2 regions of the Pseudarthrobacter sulfonivorans genome follow, and region 2 is predicted to be linked to the other one. Evidence: riboswitches for the same ligand, from Rfam matches in the RefSeq annotation. Region 2 holds a riboswitch; the other holds the start of a gene.
What was found. A riboswitch is a leader RNA that binds a small molecule or an ion and turns the genes downstream of it on or off. The one in region 2 is predicted to bind thiamine pyrophosphate.
Positions count from the first base shown of each region.

Region 1: linked by a shared signal. The riboswitch ahead of thiC (phosphomethylpyrimidine synthase ThiC) and the one ahead of AU252_RS11710 (ECF transporter S component) in region 2 are both predicted to bind thiamine pyrophosphate.

Region 1 is NZ_CP013747.1:4,270,638-4,275,047, reverse strand. Features, by position in the region: gene AU252_RS19395 (RNA-binding protein) at 48-290, opposite strand; gene rpsP (30S ribosomal protein S16) at 292-708, opposite strand; gene AU252_RS19385 (hypothetical protein) at 921-1,358, opposite strand; gene AU252_RS19380 (VOC family protein) at 1,472-2,347, opposite strand; TPP riboswitch at 2,503-2,610, shown strand; gene thiC (phosphomethylpyrimidine synthase ThiC) at 2,605-4,410, shown strand, end outside.
Region 2 is NZ_CP013747.1:2,625,000-2,629,409, forward strand. Features, by position in the region: gene AU252_RS11685 (Na+/H+ antiporter subunit E) at 1-267, shown strand, start outside; gene AU252_RS11690 (monovalent cation/H+ antiporter complex subunit F) at 264-542, shown strand; gene mnhG (monovalent cation/H(+) antiporter subunit G) at 532-954, shown strand; gene AU252_RS11700 (DUF4235 domain-containing protein) at 982-1,245, opposite strand; gene AU252_RS11705 (heme-degrading domain-containing protein) at 1,287-1,829, opposite strand; TPP riboswitch at 1,886-2,027, shown strand; gene AU252_RS11710 (ECF transporter S component) at 2,093-2,743, shown strand; gene AU252_RS11715 (ABC transporter ATP-binding protein) at 2,743-4,383, shown strand; gene AU252_RS11720 (energy-coupling factor transporter transmembrane component T family protein) at 4,380-4,410, shown strand, end outside.

The DNA of each region.
Region 1 (4,410 bases), 1.6 Mb from region 2:
CGTTGCTGGTGGAAGGGCCGGAGCAAAAAACTGATGTTGCCGAGCGCTTAGCGGCGGCGGTCGGTGTCGACGACGTCGACCCTGACCGGCTCGCCGTCTGCCAGTGCCGCCACAACGGTGCGCAATGCCCGTGCGGTGCGGCCCTGGCGGCCGATCACCCGTCCCAGGTCATCCTGATGAACACGAACCTCGAGGGTGTCCCCACGGCGGTTGTTCTTCGAGCTGACCTTGACATCTTCCGGCGAATCAACGATTCCCCGGACGAGGTGTTCGAGCGCTTCTGCCAGCAATCTACTCAGCCTCGGTGGTCTCTGCCTCGGCCGGGGCCTCGGCTGCGTCAGACTGCTTCGACTTCTTGGTGATGGCTTCCGGGATGATCACGGAACCCTTTTCCGGGGCAACAAAGGCAGCCTTCGGAGCTTTGGTCTTCAGGGTGCCTTCCTGGCCCGGCAGGCCCTTGAACTTCTGCCAATCACCGGTGATCTTCAGGATCGCGGCAACCTGCTCGGACGGCTGTGCGCCGACGCCGAGCCAGTACTGGGCACGGTCCGTGTCCACCTCGATGTATGAGGGCTCTTCGGTGGGGTGGTACTTGCCGATCTCTTCGATGGCACGGCCGTCACGCTTGGAGCGTGCGTCCATGACGACGATGCGGTAGTACGGTGCGCGCATCTTGCCAAAGCGCTTAAGGCGAATCTTTACGGCCACTTTTGTGGTCACTCCTGTTTCAGAAAAGGGGTGAACCGACGTTCTGCACCCGTGGGGCGGGCCATACTTGAGGGTTCGAAGGACAGGATCCGGACGCGGAGAGAGGGGCCACGCAGATCGAGTACCTGTTTATTGTGCCAGATCAGCGTCCGGATTTCGACTTGACACGTCGGGGTGGGGCAGCCGGGCGGACCCGGCGGGCCACGGCCGGCCTACGACGACCAGACATACACGCCGGTGCGTGCGGCGTCATCGACGGAGTTGGCAAGCTCAGCGAACTGCTGGACATACGTCCGGGCCTCGGCTGCGCCGAACGGCATGTCATCCTGGGCGGCCCACTTTTCAGCGACGTCGTCCAGGACATTGCCTTCGCCTTCAGTCTCGTAGCTGAGCAGGTCGGCGAGCGCACGCACCATGGCCCGCGGGACCCCGAGGAGGGAATCACTGGCCACGTCAACCATGGCCAGTTCGTAGTCCGCGCCACCGGCGTGCACCGCAACGCCGGCAAGATCGCCAAGCTGCTCGATTTCGAAATCGCTGATTCCGGGAATCCGCAGGGCCTGGCCCGCCGGGGAGCCGCCCGCATCCAGGACGTCCGCCCGCTTCAGTGCGGCATTGTGAGTGGAAACAAAAATTTCAGTGAAGCCCATGGGAACAGCCCTCATTCCGTCGACGGTGCGGCCTGGAAGGGCAGCAGCAAGTGCCGCCCCGGCCGTTCAGAATCAGCCTAGTACAAGGCCGGCCGCACATTTGGCATCCGCACTCAGCGGACGGCGACACGGATATTGTTGCGCCACGGGTCCTCGAAGCGAAGCTCGGCGCCCGTGTGGTGCGAGGCCACACCGGCGACCTTCAGGCGGTCGGCGAGCGCTCCGACGTCGTCCCCGGAAGGGACCTCGATGAGCACTTCGCCGAGGCCCAGGGTGTTCTTGCGGGGACCGGCTCCGCGGCTGTTCCAGACGTTCATGGCCATGTGGTGGTGATACCGGCCCGCAGAGACAAACAGCGCCTGCCCGTGCCAGCCGGCGGTCTTTTCGAAGCCCAGCGTGCCCACGTAGAAATCGTGCGCTGACTGGACGTCGCCCACCTGGAGGTGGACGTGGCCCACGCCGGCTTCGCTGGCCCGCTGGCCGGCCACGGATTCCTGGGTCAGGTGCTGCTCGAGGTAGCGCTGCGGCGGCAGTGCCAGGCTGTCCATCACTACATCCTTCCCGTTCCAGGACCAGTTTTCGCGGGGCCTGTCCCAGTACAGTTCGATGCCGTTGCCTTCCGGGTCATTGAAGTAGAAGGCCTCGCTGACGAGGTGGTCGGCGCTGCCGGTGAAGGATCGGGGTTCGTACTGGGCGGCGGTGGCTACTGTGGCGGCCAGCGAAGCCCGGTCGTCAAACAGCAGTGCGGTGTGGAACAGCCCGGCCTCTCCCCTGCCCGGCAGATGCAAGGACGGAGCGGCCGCGAGATGGACCAGCGGGCGTTGAAGGCGGCCAAGATAGACGCCGCCGTCCTGTTCCGCGACGACCTCCAGGCCGAGCGCACGCTGGTAGTAGTCGGTCATCAGCTTCATGTCGCCCACCTTGAGCATCACCGTGCCCATGGAGAGGTCGGCAGGAAGGAGATCCCGGCTGGTGGCTTCTGCAGTCATTTGAACACTCCCGGTCCGTTGGCCTTCGGATGGAAGGCGGCTATGGCTCCAATTTACTTGAAGCTTCAATTTAATTCAAGTGGCGGAGCAGACAGATTGCGACCGCGTACCCGTGATTGCTGTCACCAGGCCACGCTCGGACTGTGGTAGCTTCAACTTGACCACACGGGAGCCCTTGCAGGGGCTGAGATCGGGCTGACGCAGCCTGCGACCGTTGAACCTGTCCGGGTAATGCCGGCGAAGGAAGTGAGTATTCATTGAATACACAAGAAACACAGCTGATCCCTGCCAAAAATGAAGCCGACGTGGATCAAACGCTCCAGCCTGAAACCCAGTCACTGAAGTCCCACTCGCTGGCGTTTGTCACCGATGAGGCCACCGGGATCCGGGTTCCCGTGACCGAGATCGCCCTCGAACCGTCGCCAAACGGCGCGCCGAACGGGCCTTTCCGGACCTACCGCACGGCGGGACCGGGCAGCGATCCGGTGGTGGGCCTCAACCCGTTCCGCTCAGAGTGGATCGCCGCCCGCGGAGACACCGAGCCCTACAGCGGCCGGGAGCGGAACCTGCTCGACGACGGCAAGTCGGCCGTGCGCCGCGGCGCAGCCTCTGCGGAGTGGAAGGGCGCGCAGCCGGTGCCCCGCCGCGCCGTCGGCGGCCGGACCGTCACCCAGATGCACTACGCGCGGCAGGGTGTCATCACCCCCGAGATGCAGTTCATCGCCCTCCGTGAGAATTGCGACGTGGAACTGGTCCGCAGCGAGGTGGCGGCTGGCCGGGCCATCATCCCCAACAACATCAACCACCCGGAATCCGAACCGATGATTATCGGCAAGGCCTTCCTGGTGAAGATCAATGCCAACATCGGCAACTCGGCCGTGACCAGCTCCATCGCCGAGGAAGTGGACAAACTCCAGTGGGCCACGCAGTGGGGCGCAGACACGGTGATGGACCTGTCCACCGGCGATGACATCCACACCACCCGGGAATGGCTCATCCGCAACTCTCCCGTGCCCATCGGGACGGTGCCCATCTACCAGGCGCTGGAGAAGGTCAACGGCGAGGCCAACGCCCTGACGTGGGAGATCTACCGGGACACGGTCATTGAGCAGTGCGAGCAGGGCGTGGACTACATGACCATCCACGCCGGCGTGCTGCTGCGTTACGTGCCGCTGACGGCCAACCGCGTCACCGGCATCGTCTCCCGGGGCGGCGCGATCATGGCCGGCTGGTGCCTGGCCCACCACCAGGAGAACTTCCTGTACACGCACTTCGACGAGTTGTGCGGGATCTTCGCCAAGTACGACGTCGCGTTCTCCCTGGGCGACGGACTGCGCCCGGGAGCGACGGCGGACGCCAACGACGCCGCCCAGTTCGCCGAGCTGGACACGCTGGCCGAACTGACCCAGCGGGCGTGGGAATTCGATGTGCAGGTCATGGTGGAAGGTCCCGGGCACGTCCCGTTCCATCTGGTGCGGGAGAATGTGGAACGCCAGCAGGAACTCTGCAAGGGCGCCCCGTTCTACACCCTGGGGCCGCTGGTTACTGATATTGCCCCGGGCTATGACCACATCACGTCCGCCATCGGCGCCACGGAAATCGCCCGGTACGGCACGGCGATGCTTTGTTACGTCACGCCCAAGGAACACCTTGGCCTCCCGAACAAGGACGACGTGAAGACCGGTGTGATCACCTACAAGATCGCCGCCCACGCAGCAGACCTTGCCAAAGGCCACCCCGGCGCCCATGAACGGGATGATGCCCTGTCCAAGGCCAGGTTCGAGTTCCGCTGGCGCGACCAGTTCGCGCTGTCCCTGGACCCGGTCACGGCGGAGGCCTTCCATGACGAGACGCTGCCCGCCGAACCGGCCAAAACCGCCCACTTCTGCTCCATGTGCGGCCCGAAGTTCTGCTCGATGAAGATCAGCCAGGACATCAGGGACGAATACGGTTCCGCCGATTCGCAGGCGGCCATCGCCGAGGCCTACAGCGGGATGCGCGAAAAGAGTGCGGAGTTCCTGGCCGCCGGCGGAAAGGTCTACCTCCCCGAGCTTCGGATCCCG
Region 2 (4,410 bases):
ATCAGCGCCGTCGTCGCTGTCCCGCTGCGCAGCCACCAGGACCTGATGGTCACCGCCGTGGGGCACGTGATCTCGCTGATCCCGGGCTCCCTGGTGGTGGAGGTGGACCGGTCAACGTCCACCCTGTACCTCCACGCGCTCAACGTCAGCAGCTCGGAAGAGGTCGAGAACCTGCGCAAGGAAGTTCGCTCCATCGAAGCGGGCCTGATCAGGATCATGGGCACCCGCGAAGAACTCGAAGCAATCCGGCAGGAGGCCGCAGCATGATGCAGACCGTCCTGGCTGTCACGGCAGTCATTCTTTCGCTGGCAGCCGCAGGAGCCATCATCAGGATCTCCCGCGGCCCGTCGCTGCTGGACAGGGTGCTGGCCTCCGACGTCCTGCTCGCGATCCTCGGTGCGGCCCTGTGCATCGACATGGCCGTCAACCGGCACCTGAACAACCTGATGCTGCTGGTGGCGCTGTCCGTGGTCGGCTTCATCGGGTCGGTTACCGTTGCGCGCTACGTGGCCGACCGGCGGGAGCAAGCCAATGAATCCTGAGGCCAGCGTGGTTGACAACGTCATCGATACTGTGTCGGCGGTGTTCCTGGTGGTGGGTGCCCTTATGTCGCTCGCCGCCGCCGTGGGCCTGCTCCGCTTCCCGGACCTGCTGAGCCGCATGCACGCGGCCACCAAGCCCCAGGTGCTGGGGCTGTTCCTGCTCCTGGCGGCCATCGGCCTGCAGCTGCGCACCTGGTGGGTGTGGCCGGTGCTGCTGGTGGCCTGGATCTTCCAGCTGCTGACGGTGCCGGTTTCCGCCCACATGGTGGGCCGCGCCGGTTACCGGACCAAACACCTGCACCGTGAGCTGCTCAGCTCCGATGAACTCGAAGCCGTGGTTCAGAAGGCGGCCCAGTCGGCCCGGGATGAGTCATCCCGGGATGAAGCGTCCGACGGCGGCCGGCGGGACTGAGCGTCACTGCCGGACTGCTTGCCAGGGTTAGACGATGTCCTGGGACTTGGCGAAGCGGGTGATGGCCCGCTGCGTGCCGCGGTTGGCGAGCACCTGGATGATGGTGCTGACCGAGGCCGAAATGAGCGCGAACGTCAGGGCCGAGCGCAGGGTGGTGGGAGTGTCTTCGTCCTTGCCGGTGGGAGGCTTCCGGCCGGTGGACTTTTCCCACACGGTATTGACCACCTTCGTGCCGACGAATCCGGCGCCGAGGCTGATTGCAGTGCCGAGCAGCTTGATGAACAGGTTCATTCGTTGAACTCCTTGTGAGCGGATCCGGGACTTCCTTTAGCCTAACCCGGCTGCATGGACTCCAGAATCTCCCGCAGGGCTTCCACCACCAGATCGTGGTCCTGCTGCTGGGGCAGGCCCGAGACCGTCACCGTGGCCACTGCACCCACACCGGCGACGTAGACCGGGAAGCAGCCGCCGTGCGGGGCGTAGGTGGACTCGTCGAACCAGCCGTGGTCCTCGATCCGACCGCCGTGCAGCCTGCCGCGGAGGCCCACCAGCAACGAAGGGATCTCATACCTGGCGGCGGTGCGCTGCTTCGCCCGGACCCAGTGCTCGTTGTCCGGGGTGGCGCCGTCCAGGGCCACGTGGAACAGGACCTGGTCACCCTTGGTGATGTCGATCGCGATGGGCAGCTTTCGGCTCTTGCCCAGCTCCACCAGGAGCAGCCCGAGGTTGAGGGAGTCGTCCTTGCTGAAATGCGGAAACTGCAGCTCGTTGATCTCGGCTTCGACCCGGGCAATCAGGGCCTCCAGCAGCCCCGCCGGCTGGGGCACCGTCGAATCGGGATTGAACGCAGTCACAGTCGGGTTGTTGGCAGTCATGGCCCACAATCTACCCCGCCCGCGGTGTAAACTGGAGCACGCCCATCAGGGCAGATTTATTACGACAGGGGAGCGCCGCCGTCGGACATCACTGGCATTGCCAGGGAACCGCAGGTGGGCGCTGAGAGTGCGGACAGCCGCAGACCCTCGAACCTGATCCGGTTAGTACCGGCGCAAGGGAGTCGAGTTCTCGAAGTGTCCGGAAACGGCGGCAGCGCCGCACGCCGGGGCACTTTCCCCTCCTGTTCCTCAGGAGGACCAAAATGACAACTGCAGCAATCAAAAAGACCGGCAATACCTGGCGCGTTGTGGACATCGTGGTGGCGGCACTCATCGCCATCACCGGCGGCGTGATCTTCTGGGCCTGGTCCCAGGGCGCCGGCATCGTCTCCGCCCCCATGAACGCCGTTTACCCCCCGCTGACCGGCCTGATCGCCGGCGGCTGGATGATCCCGGCAGTGCTGGGCATGCTCATCATCCGCAAACCCGGCGCGGCGCTCTTCTGCGAAGCGGTGGCCGCCACCGGCGAACTCATCATGGGCTCGCAGTACGGCGCCACGGTGCTGATCTCCGGCCTCCTGCAGGGCCTGGGCGCCGAGCTGGTGTTCTTCCTGCTGGTGTACGGCAACTTCCGGTTCAAGTCCTTCCTGCACCAGAAGTACAACCTCATCGCCGCGCTGCTGGCCGGTGCCGGGGCGGGCCTGTTCTGCGGCCTCAATGACTCGTTCCTGCCGTGGGGCTGGAACATCGCCTACGAGCCCGGCGACAAGCTCGCGTACATCGTGTTCTGCACCATCTCCGGCGCAGTGATTGCAGGTGCCTTGTCCTGGATCGCCACCCGCGGCCTGGCCAGAACCGGTGTGCTGAGCTCGTTCGCGTCCCGGAAGGCAGCGTCGGAGCCCGTCTTCAACTGATGACCGCTTCCGACGCCGGTGCATCCGGAGTGCGCCCCGCCGCGGTGTCCGCCCGTGGCTGGGGCTGGCGGCATGCGGGACGTTCCGCCCCCGCCGTCCAGGGCCTCGACCTCGACATCGCTCCCGGCGAGCGGGTGCTGCTGCTGGGCCCGTCGGGCGCCGGCAAGTCAACGCTGCTGCACGCGCTCGCAGGGGTGCTGGGGGATGAAGGGGACGACGCCGACGAAACCGGTTCGCTGCTGATCGACGGTTTGGTGCCCCGCGGGCAGCGCGGCCGCTCGGGCCTGATGCAGCAGGATCCGGAAACGCAGGTGGTCCTTTCCCGGCTGGGCGACGACGTCGCCTTCGGCGCCGAGAACCTCGCCGTTCCGCGGGACGAGATCTGGCGGCGCGTCCATGAAGCGCTCGACGACGTCGGGCTGCGGAGTGCCGGGGGCGGCGGTTTGAACGACGGCGGCGGGTCAGGTTTGGACGCCGACGGCGGGCCAGGTGCCGCCGGGCTCGCGCTGGACCACCCGACGTCGGCCCTCTCGGGCGGGCAGAAGCAGCGCCTGGCGCTGGCCGGGATCCTCGCGATGCGGCCGGGGCTGATCCTGCTGGATGAGCCCACCGCAAACCTCGATCCCGCCGGCGTGCTGGAAGTCAGGGACGCCGTGGGCCGCTGCCTGGACAAAACCGGCGCCACCCTCGTTGTGGTGGAACATCGCGTGTCCGTCTGGAAGGACCTGGTGGACCGGATTGTGGTGCTCCAGCCAGGCTCGGCGGCGGGTCCCGCTGGAAGTTCCGCCGCCACGTCCGCCGTCCTGCTGGACGGGCCGCCGGACCAGGTGCTTGCGGAGGCGCGGGACATGCTGATCGGCGCGGGCGTCTGGGTGCCGGGGTATGTTCCGGCAACCCGCCGCCGCGTGTCCGCAGGCTCCGGTGACCTGCTGCTGGCTGCCGAGGACCTTGCCGTCTCCCGCGAGCGTCCGCGGCGCCGCGGCCTCCGGACCATCCCGCCCGTACCGGTGCAGCAGGGCATCACGGCCCAGGTCCGTTCCGGCCAGGCACTCACCGTCACGGGGCCCAACGGCGCCGGAAAGTCAACGTTTGCGCTGACGCTCGCCGGACTTCTTGCGCCGGTGGCGGGGAAGGTGTCCGCCGCCGTCGAGCTTTCCGAGGGGGCCGGGATCGATCCCTTCAAATGGAAAGCCAACCAGCTGATTTCCCGCATCGGAACCGTCTTCCAGGAACCCGAGCACCAGTTCGTGACGGGCCGCGTGCTGGACGAACTGATGTTCGGCCCGCGGCACCTGGGGCATGGCGAGGAGCGGGTTGATGAGCTGCTGGAACGGCTGCGCCTGACGCACCTGGTGGACGCCAATCCGTACACGCTCTCGGGAGGCGAAAAGCGGCGCCTCTCGGTGGCCACTGTCCTCGCGGCCCACCCTCGTGTGCTGGTCCTCGACGAGCCGACGTTCGGCCAGGATGCCAACACCTGGGCCGAGCTCGCATCATTCCTCTCAGAACTGCTCGACGCCGGGACCTCCGTGGTTTCCGTGACCCATGACCAGGAATTCAGCGCCGTCCTGGGCGGAGCTGAACTGCGGCTGGGCCCGGCCTCTCGCGGCGGCGCCCGCCAGGAAGCAGATGCGGCATGAGGGATGCCCTGACCCTCCGCGGCAACC